DNA from 4 places in the Mesorhizobium sp. M7A.F.Ce.TU.012.03.2.1 genome. Region 3 is predicted to be linked to each of the others. Evidence: predicted binding sites of a transcription regulator. Region 3 holds the regulator's gene; each other region holds the start of a gene.
What was found. Region 3 encodes LexA, which represses DNA repair genes until DNA is damaged. Its sites were predicted from a motif close to TGTTCNNNNTGTGTTCNG; they were not measured.
Positions count from the first base shown of each region.

Region 1: a site for LexA is predicted at 1,292-1,309, ahead of EJ079_RS01425 (ImuA family protein). Genes of this name have one in related genera too.
Region 2: a site for LexA is predicted at 1,820-1,837, ahead of EJ079_RS31135 (PA0069 family radical SAM protein). Genes of this name have one in related genera too.
Region 4: a site for LexA is predicted at 1,721-1,738, ahead of EJ079_RS29855 (sel1 repeat family protein). Genes of this name have one in related genera too.

Region 1 covers NZ_CP034779.1:282,318-285,598, reverse strand. Annotated here, with positions in the region: gene EJ079_RS33685 (hypothetical protein) at 209-403, opposite strand; gene EJ079_RS01425 (ImuA family protein) at 1,340-2,104, shown strand; gene EJ079_RS01420 (DNA polymerase Y family protein) at 2,016-3,281, shown strand, end outside.
Region 2 covers NZ_CP034779.1:6,268,985-6,272,265, reverse strand. Annotated here, with positions in the region: gene EJ079_RS31140 (ribonuclease HII) at 1-439, opposite strand, end outside; gene EJ079_RS31135 (PA0069 family radical SAM protein) at 591-1,745, opposite strand; gene EJ079_RS31130 (glycosyltransferase) at 1,896-2,420, shown strand; gene EJ079_RS31125 (hypothetical protein) at 2,563-3,281, shown strand, end outside.
Region 3 covers NZ_CP034779.1:5,073,427-5,076,707, reverse strand. Annotated here, with positions in the region: gene EJ079_RS25135 (ComEC/Rec2 family competence protein) at 1-1,743, shown strand, start outside; gene lexA (transcriptional repressor LexA) at 1,737-2,477, opposite strand; gene kynU (kynureninase) at 2,887-3,281, opposite strand, start outside.
Region 4 covers NZ_CP034779.1:5,990,742-5,994,022, reverse strand. Annotated here, with positions in the region: gene EJ079_RS29870 (AMP nucleosidase) at 1-349, opposite strand, end outside; gene EJ079_RS29865 (hypothetical protein) at 466-660, opposite strand; gene EJ079_RS33460 (hypothetical protein) at 700-858, opposite strand; gene EJ079_RS29860 (DUF2147 domain-containing protein) at 1,082-1,423, opposite strand; gene EJ079_RS29855 (sel1 repeat family protein) at 1,872-2,138, shown strand; gene EJ079_RS29850 (ABC transporter substrate-binding protein) at 2,531-3,281, shown strand, end outside.

The DNA.
Region 1 (3,281 bases), 1.9 Mb from region 3:
TGGGCTGGTCAGGTTTTTAGCCATCCAGCGTGCGACCTGGAGTGGCCAAGCACGATCGATCGACGTTGGCCGTGTAACCCGTTCACCGCTAATCGAAATGCATCGACTGGCCGCGCATCATCGCCAGGGTCAGTGCGATCCGCAATTCTTCACCGTCTTCGCTGGCTGCAGGATCGAAAACGTGGGCATCGTAGGGGTCCTGGTCAATCTAGATCGTCCAGTCCTTGAGTGCCTTGCGAGCCATTTCTTCCACCTGGGCGAGGTTGCTGGTGAAGAAGGGGATACGGTCGCCATTTTCCGAAAGCGGCTCGACCTGATCCAGCGTCGGCCGCTCGGGCACCCAACCAAGAACGAAGGCAATATCGAAATCGATCTGGCGGTCCGGCCCGGTCGTGGTCTCCACCGGGTGACAACATCGGGATAGAGCTGTTTGCGCGCCGGCCACGTGTCCGGGAGCGCCTCGGCCTGCAATCTCGTTCGGGGCACGTCGATCAGCTCCATGATCTGATGGCCCGGAACTTTATCCTCCGGCCAGCCCGCACAACATGCAGTCGTCGCAGCCTCGTCGGCTTCCATCCAGACCGAAGCAGCCTGGTCCTCGTCCTCGGTTGGCTGGTCGTCTTCCGGGAAGCCCTTGATATCCCAGCCTTCCAACGCGAACAAACCTTCCGCGCCTTGCAAAGCCGTAATGCCGGCGCGCGAGAAGACTGCTTCGGCTGCCGCGATCCCGCGTGCCAGTTCCTCGGGCGTTGCACCTTCAATGTTCAAGCGAAGTTCCACGGTTCGCCTCCAGTATCAATCACCAACAGTGAACAAAATAAGAACAAAGGTGTCAATAGACTCCTGATGGTTTGGAAAAATGGTTTTTTTCCAATTGGATAGGGAGATCTGGCAATCGGTTGAGGCTTCGTGCTCAATCCCAACGCAACTGCATTCATGGCCGATGCTACACGCGGACCACCGCGGACGGGGACAGTCGGTCCCGCGTCCCGTCCTGCGGCCGGCGCTATGCTGACGCTCCTACGGCTGTCCTGTTAACCGCCCGCGGCGGGGGCGAATTTCCTCCGTCCCGCGCGCGACAATGTCCGCAATTGCGGACGCGCGCAGGACTGCGGTTTATACGCCGTTTTTCCTTGGGCGCCGCCAGCCGCCGGCGCGAACATCCCAACAGGACAGGTGGCTTCGACGCCTCGTCCTGCTGGCAAACGGTTCTGTCGATGCCACCGGGCGGTCGCCACAAACATTTCTTCCGCAGCGCCACCTCGCCATCCCATTGACTCTTCATTAGGAAGGGAACAAATGAGGAACATTCCGCCACCATGTCGCGTTCAGGGGACAGATGAGTGCATCGACGCCAAACGCTGCTATTTCCGATCTGCGAGATCGCATTGCGCGTCTCGAAGGCGGTAACGCGCGCAAAAGAGCGGTGCTCCCATTCGGTATCTCCTCGATCGACAGTCATCTGCCAGGCGGGGGCGTGGCGCTTGGCGCACTTCATGAAGTTGCCGGCGGCGGCAATGGTGCAATCGATGGCGCTGCCGCGTCGCTTTTTGCTGCAGGCATTGCGGCCAGGACGCAAGGCAAGGTGCTGTGGTGCGTGACGCGCCAGGATCTGTTTGCACCGGCAATCGCACAGGTCGGACTGCATCCCGACCGGGTGATCTATGTCGAAGCCGGTGACGACAAATCCTTGCTCGCCTGCTTCGAGGAAGGCCTGCGGCATGTCGGACTTGGGGCTGTGGTCGCGGAAGTGGCGCGCCTGTCCATGACTGCCTCGCGCCGGTTGCAACTGGCATCGGAAGGCTCCGGCGCGATCGGCATCGCGATCCGCCGCTGGCGCCGCCAGACCGAAGCCGCCGATTTCGGGCAGCCGACGGCGTCCGTCACCCGCTGGCGGGTTTCCGTGCTGCCGTCGCGACCGCTGCCTGTGCCCGGCGTTGGCCGGGCGCGATGGCAACTTGAACTGATCAGGTCTCGTGGAGGGGAAACACTCGATATCGAAGTGGAGGCTTGTGATGCAAAGGGTCGTCTCGCTGTTCCTTCCAAGCTGGTCGACCGACCGGCTCAGAAGGAAATTGGGCGACGTCTCGCCGCCACCGGATAAGCCTTTGGTGCTGGTCGGGCGGCACGGTAATCGTCGCCTGGTGACTGCGGTGGATCGCGCGGCAACAGAAGCGGGCCTGCGCGTCGGAATGCCCGCGACGAAGGCACAGGCCCTCGTCCAGGGGCTGGCGGTCATGGATGCCGAACCTGAAGCAGACGCGCAGGCATTGGATCGGTTGGCCCTGTGGGCTTTGCGGCGGTACGCGCCGATTGTCGCAGCAGATCCTCCCGACGGATTGGTGATGGATACCACGGGCGCCGATCATCTTCATGGCGGTGAACGCTTGATGCTCGCCGATATGGTCGAACGTCTCGGCAAGGTCGGCTTCTCGGCGCGCGCAGCCATAGCGGATAGCTGGGGTGCTGCTCATGCCTTTGCGCGATATGTCAGGCAAGCCGTGAGCGTGGTCGCGGTCAACGCAACCTGCGATGCGATCCTTCCTCTGCCCATCGCAGCATTGCGTTTGCCCGATGAGATCGTCAGCGGTCTGCGGGTTTTGGGCTTCGACAGGGTGGGTGAGCTTCTGCAGCAGCCGCGCGCCCCACTGGCGCTGCGCTTCGGGCCGGAACTCGGCCGCCGGCTTGACCAGGCTGCTGGACGTCTCGCCGAGCCGATAGAGCCAGTGCGGCCGGTCGATGTGGTCGAGGTAAGGCGCGCCTTTGGCGAGCCCATCAGTGCGGCCGAGACAATCGCGCGCTATGTCGGCAAGCTTGTTCAGGCGCTGTGTGTCGGGCTGGAGACCAAAGGGTTCGGCGCCCGGCGGCTTGACCTGCTGCTCTACCGCGTCGACAACCGCGTCGAAGCCATTCGCGTCGGCACGGCCTTGCCTGTCCGTGATGTGAAGCGGCTGACGCGGCTGCTCTGCGACAAGATCGAGACGGTCGATCCGGGCTTCGGCATCGAGCTGATGCGGTTGTCCGCGCCCTTGGCAGAATCACTCGCTCCCAGGCAGACCGTTTCGTCGCTGATCGAGCAACGGGATGCAGACATCTCGGATTTGACCGACACACTCGGCAACCGTGTCGGTGAGGAAAAGCTCTATCGGTTTACCCCGGTTGCCAGCGATGTGCCCGAGCGATCTTTCCGGCGTGTAGCCGCTGCATCGGCTGAGACCGGCGACGCATGGCCAGACCATTGGCCGCGTCCGGCTCGCTTGTTTACCGTGCCGGAGCCGATC
Region 2 (3,281 bases), 1.2 Mb from region 3:
TGATCAGCGCGCGCCCTTCACAAGGCAGGCCAGGCGGCACGTCGCGTCCATCGGCAAGGGCGAGCTTCGGTCTGACCGACAGCCCTACCAGGGCGCGGCGCATGGCTTCCAGGCTTGCCTTGAGGATGTTGCTGCCGTCGATACCCTCGGCACTGATGGAGGCCATTGAGATCGCCTGCGCAGAGCCGAGAATTCGCAGGAACAAGGCTTCACGCTGCAGATGGCTGAGGCGCTTGGAATCGTCGAGGCCGTCGGGAATGTTGGCGGGATCGAGCACCACGGCCGCGGCGACCACCGGCCCGGCCAGGGGGCCACGGCCGGCCTCGTCCATCCCGGCAACCGGCCACAGGCCCTCCGCCATCGCCTTCGTCTCGAAGGAGAAGTCGGGCTTCTCGATGATCTCAAAGAGAGGCGGAGAATCAGAACGCGCGCGAGCCATGTTGCGGCGAGGTTCGCATCGGCTCTGATTCTCCGCAAGTCCCTCCGGGTCGGGTGGGGCGCCGGACCGGGAGGGCACCGTCTGCAGGCCGGGGCAGGCCGGACGGGATTCTGGTGCCGCGACGGATCAAACCACCGCGACGAATTGTCTCTCAAAGCAGCGTCAGCTGCACCTGGTCTCTCCCGGCGGCAACGAACTGGTCGGTCCGCAGCGTGCGCCGTTCGGCATTGAGGCCGAGCCGCTTGGCTGTGATCTCGAAGCGCCGGCCGATCTGCCAGGCATAGGGACCGGCGCCCTTCATGCGTTTGCCCCATTCCGAATCGTAGTCCTTGCCGTCACGCATCGACCGGACCAGCGACATCACATGGCGGTAGCGGTCGGGATAATGACGCAGCAGCCAATCCTTGAAGATCGGGCTGACCTCCAATGGCAGGCGCAGGATCACGTAGCCGGCTTCGCGCGCGCCGGCCGCGCGTGCCGAATCGAGGATGCGTTCCATTTCCGGGTCGGTCAGGCCCGGAATGATCGGCGCCACCATGACCGAGGCCGGGATGCCGGCATCCGAAAGCTGCCGGATCGCTTCCAGCCGCTTGGTCGGTGTCGACGCGCGCGGCTCCATGGTGCGCGCCAGCATACGGTCGAGCGTCGTCACCGACAGCGCCACCTTGGCCAGCCCGCGTTCGGCCATTCGCGACAGGATATCGATATCGCGCGTCACCAGAGCGGACTTTGTCACGATGCCGACTGGATGGCCGCGCGCTTCCAGCACTTCGAGGATTTCGCGCATGATCCGGTATTGCTTCTCGATCGGCTGGTAGGGGTCGGTGTTGGTGCCGATGGCGATGGTGCGCGGCTGATAGCTGTCTTTCGAAAGCTCCTTGTCAAGCAAGCGCGCCGCATCAGGCTTGGCGAACAACTTCGATTCGAAATCCAGACCCGGCGACAGGCCCATGAAAGCGTGCGTCGGGCGGGCAAAGCAATAGACGCAGCCATGCTCGCAGCCGCGATAGGGATTGATCGAACGATCGAAGGAAATGTCGGGCGATTCGTTGCGGGTGATGATTGTGCGCGGCTTCTCGACCTGCACTTCGGTCTTGAAGGGTGGCAGTTCCTCCAGCGAATTCCAGCCATCGTCGAACACGTGCCGGCTGACCGGCTCGAACCGGCCGGACGGATTGATGCCCGCTGACCTGCCGCGGTTGCGGTCCGGGCGGACACGCAGGCCGCTCTGCTCGACCATCGCGTTGGCCATCTCGGCTCTTCCTGCTCCGAAAGCCGCAATGTCGGCGCGCACGATCTGTTCCATCTTCGCCCGCTCCCAGGGACTGTCCATGTTGTGTCGAATCGCTCTGCTCATGAAATTATTCCTATTTCGTTGAAGAGAACAAAGCAAGAACTTTCTATGGTGCGATGCAAAAACTGGCGCTGTCCGGCGCTTTCCGCTATTCGGCTGAGGATGCTCAGTGTTCTCATCGAAACCCGCAATGACGAGGAGGGCCTAGCCCGCACGCTCGCCTCGCTGATTGGCGGCGCGGTCGAAGGCGTGGTGCGTGAAGTCATCGTTTGCGACACAGGCTCTACCGATCAGACGCATCATGTGGCCGAGCATGCCGGCTGTCAGTACGTGACGGGCGGTGTCGCTGCCGGCATCCGCCAGGCCAAGGGGGATTGGTTGCTGCTCCTGGAGCCGGGCGCGCGGCTGGTGGAGGGCTGGATCGATGAAGTTGTCGCCCACACGGCCAGGCAGACCATGGCGGCACGGTTTTCGCGCACGCGAGCCAGTCGCACGCCATTCCTGGCCCGGGTCTTTTCGGGAAACCGCGCCTTGGCCGACGGCTTGCTGATCAGCAAGCGTCAGGCGGCTGCCGCGGCAAAGAGCGCCGGCAGTGCCGAGTCCATCGCCCGCGGCCTCGCGACGAAGCGGCTCGACGCTGAGATCTGGATGGCGCCGGCCAAGCAGGAGCGCCGCTCCTCGACGTGATTTTTGCAGTTGCTCAGGTCATTGTGCATTGCACAAAATCTGACGCGGGGTTAGCTTCCGTTCAAGCGGGAATTGGGTTTGGGTCATGCCGAGAGGCGAGCACCGATGCGGCATCGGCGGTGCTCTCATAGCCGAGGACTCAATGAAGCTTTCAACCCCCGACACATCCGGCGCGCCCAGTCTCGAGGCCATTGCGCGCAACGGCAGCCTGTTGCGGCGCATCGCCGTGCGTATTCCAACCTATCTGACGGACCTGCGCGAAAACCCCGCCTGGCTGCCGATGTTCGTGCTGGCGCGCACAATGCCTGGACGCCGCATGCATTGGCTCGGCGCAAAACGCGCCCGCCCGGTCGCCAATGCCGGGGATACGATGTTTGCCGGTGTCGAACGGGGAGCGGTCGTGGATGCGTTGCGCTCCGACGGGCTGTTCTCAGGCTTGGTCCTGCCGCCTGATATCCATGAAGAGATCGCCGACTTCGCCGGGCGCACGCCTTGCTTCGGCAATTTCGACCGCCGTCTCGAATTCATGCCGGGGGAACATGCCGAGGCCGAGAAACGCCTTGGCCGCTCGCTGCTTAGCGGGCATTTTTTCGAGCGCATCCTCGACTGCCCGGCGGCGCTTGCCATCCAGCGCGATCCGCTGCTTCTGGATATTGCCGCGCACTATCTCGGCGGCCAGGCAAAACTGATCACGACGCGCGTCTGGTGGAGTTTTCCAACCGGTGCGGCTTCGGACGCCGACAAGAACCTCGCCTCGCTCGGCAAGTATCATTTCGACCTCGATGATTGGCGCATGCTGAAATTCTTCTTCTACCTCAAGCCGGTCGACGCCGACACCGGTCCGCATGTCTATGTCAGGGG
Region 3 (3,281 bases):
ACCGGGCCGGTGCGGCCGGACAGCTATGATTTCTCCTTCGACAGCTATTTTGCCGGCATCGGCGGCAGCGGGTTCTTTCTCGGCAACCCCAAGCTTGTCGTCAGCGATGGTGGCGACATGTCGCTGCCGGCCCGAATTTCCTCTAGCGTGGAAAATGCCCGCGAGGCCATCGCCGACCATATCAGGGCGAGCGTCGGCGGCGCCGAAGGCGAGATCGCCGCGGCGCTGATCGTCGGCGTGCGCGCCGGCATTCCCGATGACATCAATGAGGCGATGCGACGTACCGGCATCTACCACATCATCTCGATTTCGGGACTGCACATGGCGCTGGTCGCAGGCACCATCATGGGCTTGCTGCGCGGCGCCTTCGCGTTGTTTCCCGACTTTTCCGCGCGTCGCCCGGTCAAGAAGTATGCCGCCGTCGCCGCACTGTTCTCGATCGCGGCCTATCTCATCATCTCTGGAGTCGTCGTTGCCGCCGAGCGCAGCTTCATCATGCTGGCGGTGATGCTGATTGCCGTGCTGTTCGATCGAGCAGCACTCACCATGCGCAATCTGGCGATCTCGGCGATCGCCGTCATCGTGGTGTCGCCGCATGAGGTGGTCGGCCCGAGTTTTCAGATGTCGTTCGCCGCGACCGCGGCTCTGGTCGGCGCCTATGCCGGCTGGGCCGTTCACCGCGCGGGAAAAGCAAGACCGCCGCCCCCAAAGCGATCCATGCCCGGTTTCCTGACGCGAAAGTTCGTGCTCGCGGCAACCGGCCTTGCCATGACCTCCATCATCGCCGGCAGCGCCACGACGCTGTTTGCCATCTGGCATTTTCAGCGTGTGTCGCCGCTCAGCCTGTTCGCCAATCTGGCGGTTATGCCGATCGTCACCGTCGTCATGTTCCTGGCTGTCGCAAGCGCGCTGCTGATGCCTTTCGGATTGGATTGGCCGGCCCTCTACCTGATGGGCAAGGGTCTGACGGTGATGATCGCCATATCGGGTTGGATCTCCGAACGTTCGCCTGTCGATGCGGTTGGGCTGATTTCGCAGCAATCTGTCCTGCTGGTGACAATTGCCCTGGTCATCGCGACAATGGCGACAACTTGGCTGCGGCTCGCTGCTCTGCCATTCGCGCTGGCAGGCTTGCTGACCGTCTCGGATACGCGCACGCCGGATGTGCTGATCTCGGAGGACGCCCGACTGGTTGCCTTGCCGATCGGCGGTGGCGAACTCGCCGTCAGCCGCGCTCGGCCGAACGAATTCACCGTCGACAACTGGAAACGCGCACTAATATCCGAAACCATCGTCGTGCCGGAGGTGTTCGACAAGGGCGACGGGCAATTCGACGTCGCGGATGCCGTTGAGCTACCGCCGGGATCGCCGTTCTATTGCACCTCAGGCGTCTGCGTGGCCAGGCACACGTCCGGTGCGATCATTGCCTATGTCGAGGACCGCAAGGACACCTGGAAAGCCTGCGGTTTCGCCGAGCTGATCGTCATCAATGACGCCACCGCGTATGACGCCTGTCACAACCCGCTGGTTCTCGTCATCACCAAGCGGCAACTGGCTCGCAAAGGCAGTGCCGCGATCTTCTTCGATCGCCAATCGGCGACCACGCCGGCGACGATCAGCTTCGCCGTGGACAGCCCATACCGGCCCTGGCATGCGCAACGCAAATTCTCGCGCGAGGCGAGGGGGCTGCCACCCTTCAAGAGACCCGAGAAGCCAGTGGCTGAAACGCAGCCGCCTCAGTAGCGGCGGATCAGGCCAACGAGCTTGCCTTGCACCTTGACCCTGTCCGGCCCGAAAATACGGGTTTCATAGGCTGGATTGGCGGCTTCGAGAGCAATCGAAGCGCCCTTGCGGCGGAACCGCTTCAGCGTCGCTTCCTCTTCATCGACCAGCGCCACGATGATCTCGCCGGGGTTCGCCGTGTCGGCATTGCGGATGATGACGGTGTCGCCGTCGAAGATACCGGCCTCGATCATCGAGTCGCCCTTGACCTCCAGCGCATAGTGGGCACCGCCCATGATCATGTCCGGCGGCACCGAGATCGAATGCGTCTGATGCTGGATGGCATCGATCGGCACACCGGCGGCGATACGGCCCATGACCGGGATCGACACGGCGGAGACCGCATCGTCATCATTGCCGGGCGAGGGCATCCGCGAAGGCGCCGGCTTGATCTGCCGGCCAAGGGCACCACCCTGACCGAGACTGCCCTGGATGACGCTTGGCGAAAACTTCTTTGCCGCGTTGAGGCCGGGCGCGATCGAGTCCGGCAATCGCAGCACTTCCAGCGCGCGTGCCCGGTTGGGCAACCGGCGAATAAAGCCGCGCTCCTCAAGTGCGGTGATCAGCCGATGAATCCCGGATTTGGAGGCAAGGTCGAGCGCCTCCTTCATCTCGTCGAAGGATGGCGGAATGCCGCTCTCCTTCAGGCGTTCATGGATGAACATCAGCAGTTCATGTTGCTTGCGTGTCAGCATGGCGGCCCCCAGATTACCTGAAACCAGAATCGAAAAACAAACCCAGAACAAACACTATCTGTTCCAGTTGTGTTCTGCAACCGTTTAAAGTTTAATGAATTTGTTAAGGCTGCTGAAATTATTTGGGCTTGCCAGCGGGTCGCGATCGACAGGCGCCAACCACGGCAATGCGCCTGCTCACATTGAAATCATTATGGTTAATGACCTGTGGCTCATCCTCGACCCAAGGCTTGGCATCATCTGCCGATCGACCTCCACAAGGGACGCTATCAATCTTCGGGACGTTCGTTTGCCGTGAACGAAACGGAGCCAAAACGCCAACGTCTGTTGGCATTTGTGGCTGGAATTCAGCCCTCCGTCATCCGCCGGGCAGTGAGGGCGGCGACGGCAAATCGCGGAGATCGTTGCGTCAGGTAACGGCTTCCTTGACGGCGAAACGCTGGTCCTTCCATGCGCCCGTGCGCAGAATATCCTCCAGCACCTCAACCGCCAGCCACACATCCTTGTAGCCGACATAGAGCGGCGTGAAGCCGAAACGGATGGTCGATGGCGCGCGAAAATCACCGATGACGCCGCGCTCGATCAGCGCCCGCATGATTTGATAGCCGTGATCGTGAAGGAACGACACCTGGCTGCCGCGCCTGGTCGCGTCGCGGGTGGTCTCCAGCGTGAGGCCATAGGCGCCGCACTTTGCTTCGACGAGCTGGATGAACAGTTCCGTCAGCGCGACGCTCTTTTTTCGCAATGCCGCCATGTCGACGTCGTTCCAGATGACAAGCGCGCCTTTGAGCGCCCGCATCGACA
Region 4 (3,281 bases), 920 kb from region 3:
TGGTCGATTCCGACACCGTGACCGCAACCCCATGATTGCGCATGATCAGGCGCAACTGCTCGACGAGGTAGCTTTCGAACAGGCCCGGCTGGGTGATGGTGGTGGAAAAATGCCCGGGCGTCGGCATATGGCCATAGGCCTGGCGCGAGTCGATCTGGGTGAACGAGTTGGTGGTGACACCGATCTCCGGATAAAAGGCCCGGTAGCGCTTGCCATTGTCGCCGCCTGCTGCCGCCAGCTCTGCGAACGAGTCGCGCAGGAATTTGGTGTTGCGGTCGTAAAGCGCCTGCAGTGCCTTGACGGCTTTCTCGGCGCTATCAAAGCTTTGCCGGCCAAAAGGCTCCGGCATGACGACAGATTCGATGGCTTGTGGGTAGATTCGCTTTTCCATAGCTCAATATAGAGACTTGGATCGGCACTTGGGAGGGGTGTCGCGACCGAAGGCGGCCAACGCGCCGTTTTTCTTCAACCGCGCTGCAGGCTGACCAGGAGCACAAAGCCGACGCCGGACTTCTTCAGGGCTGGTGCGTCGATCGTCGAGCCGGCATCTGAGCGCATCATCGGCACGGCCAGAACCGGAGCGGCCAGAACCGCCAGGATAAGCGCCGCCCGCGGCAGAAGCCGAAGGGTCTTGAGAGCGTTGGCGGCGATGCGGTTCATGGTGTTTCAGCTTTTCTTTTCGAGGTCTTGGTTCTTTGTTCAGTTGCGAAGATGGGTGGGGCAGGCGAGGCGGCAGGTTCTGGAACTGGCTTCGTCCCAGGCGCGGGCCGGACGGCCCGCTTCGGCGACGAGGATGGCGAAGAACATTCCAAACAGGCTCACCAGCAGGCAGACGATGGTGAAGCGGCGAGCAAGCATCGGGTCGGTCTCCTTCAACACGCCGGAGAATGCCCTGATGCAACTGAACCGGCTCTGATGCCGGCGTTCATCTGCCGTTCAAGATGATTGACGGGGTTTCGACGGCGCCGGCGTCGGTTTGGATAGCCGCCGGCGGGTATCGAGCATCACCGGTGCAGGATGTGTCGACAAAACGAAAACGGGGCCCGCTGGGGCCCCGTCCTCATGTCGTAAGGGTGGTCGATCAGAGCTTGTGCCAGGTCTGGCTCTTGCAGATCAGTCCGCCGAGCACGCAGCCGCTCATCTTGAGAGAGCTGCCCGACAATGTCGCCTTGCCCGAATAGGTCTTGTCGTTTGCCGGATCGGTGATGTTGCCGGCATATTTGTTGTCGCCTGTCGCCTTGAGCGAGCCGATGGTCTTGCCGGCATATTTCCCGGACTTGAGCGTGATGGAAAACGAGCTGCCGGCGGCGATGGCCGCGGTTTCGCCGGCCTGCGTCTTCCAATTGCCTTCGATCGGATCGGCCCTTGCCGCACTCGCCACGATCAATGTGGCCGCAAGGGCCAGGCTCAGTTTTCGAAACATGTCTTCCTCCCTGTGGATGTCCGGCCGGATGCTCCGCCTCGCCGGTCTGCCGCTTACGCAAACGTAAGCTAATCCAGCTCCCGGCAAAACAAAAGCGGTGCCGTAGCGGAAGACTTTGGGATTTTGCAGCCGCCTGAAAGCGCCTCCTCGACGATGAAATGAAACGATCGGCGCATCGCCTTTGTCTGCCGTGGTTAGCGAAGTCTTGCCCCCGCGCGAGAAAACTTTCGTCAAATTTGAGGCAAGCAGGCTGAATTGCTGGGTTTGTATCCTTAACGAATTTCGGCGTTTACCTCTTGTTTTAGCTTTGTTTTCCTCAAATTAAGCACGCCATTTAACGACGGATTCAAGCCTGCACGGCATTCTCGAAAGCATCGGAAGAGCAGCCGGCAAGACGAAAGAAGGCAGCTCTCGGGAGCCTGACAGGGCCGGAAAACAGGGGATTGAAATGGCACGTTTTGAAATGCTTGAAGCAGGTTTCGGCGCCATGGGAGCAACTGCTCAGGCCGACATCCTTTTCGAACTGGGCATGATGTATGCGACCGGCCGCGATTGCGAGACCGATGTCGTTGCCGCCCACAAATGGTTCAACATCGCCGCAATCAAGGGCTCGGCCCGCGCCGCCGAGCTGCGCTCGGAACTGTCGGCCGCCATGTCGAAGGTCGAGATCGCCACGGCGCTGCGCGAAGCCCGCGAATGGATGACCATGCACTGAAATCTGCCAATCGCAGACAGATCCATCGAAGACAGGGAAGCTCCGGGATCAAGGCCGCACAGACGGCCAGACCCGGCGAAATTGAAGGCCGCGCAAGACGGTCACGAAGGCAAGGGAAAGAACGCGGCAGGCCGCAAGGCCCAGTCGTGCGCGACACAGGGAAGCTGAGCGGATTTTTAGGCGCGGGGGCGCCTGGAGATTGCTCGACGGGCAAAAAAGCCGCGACCAGCCGGAACAAGGCTGGCGTGGCTTTTTGCGTGGATGACGTCTTGCAGGCCCAATCGAGCGGCGCCAATGCGCCTAGACAGGCTCAATGAAGGGTGAAATTGTCCGGCCTCTCTGGAAGAAGCGCGGCCGGGGCGGCCGCGCGTGAGTGGAGGAGTTCTACCATCATGAAAAAATTGAGTATTTTGAACGCGGCCATATTCGGCCTGATGTTGAGCACGCCGGTCGCACTCGCAGACGACATCACCTTTGCGGTGGTGGGCCCGATGACAGGACAGCTCGCCACCATCGGCGATCAGTTCAAGCAGGGCGCACAGGCTGCCGCCGATGCGATCAACGCCGCGGGCGGTGTCGACGGTCGTCAGATCAAGCTGAGCATCGAAGACGACCAATGCGATCCCAAGCAGGCCGTGTCGGTTGCCAACCGCGTCGTCGCCGATGGCGTCAAGTTCATCGACGGCCATGCCTGCTCGGGTTCCAGCATTCCGGCCTCGGCTGTCTATGCCGAAGCCGGCGCCTTGATGATGAGCCCGGCCTCGTCAAACCCGGTGCTGACCGATGCGGCAGCCAAGGCCGGCTGGCCGACGATCATGCGCCTTTACACGCGTGACGATGCGCAGGGCGCCTTCATCGGCCCATGGATCGCCAAGAAGTTTGCCGGCAAGAATGTCGTCGTCCTGCATGACAAGAGCGCCTACGGACAGGGCGTGGCTGACGCCGTCAGGGCAACGATGAATGCCGGCGGCCTCAAGGAGGTCTATTATGACGGCATCAACGCTGGCGAGAAGGACTATTCGGCTCTCGTCACCAAGCTCAAGGATTTGAAAGCCGACGTTGTTTATTTCGGCGGCTACCATCCTGAAGCCGGCCTGATCCTGCGTCAGTCGGCGGAACAGAACCTGAAGTTCCAGCTGATCA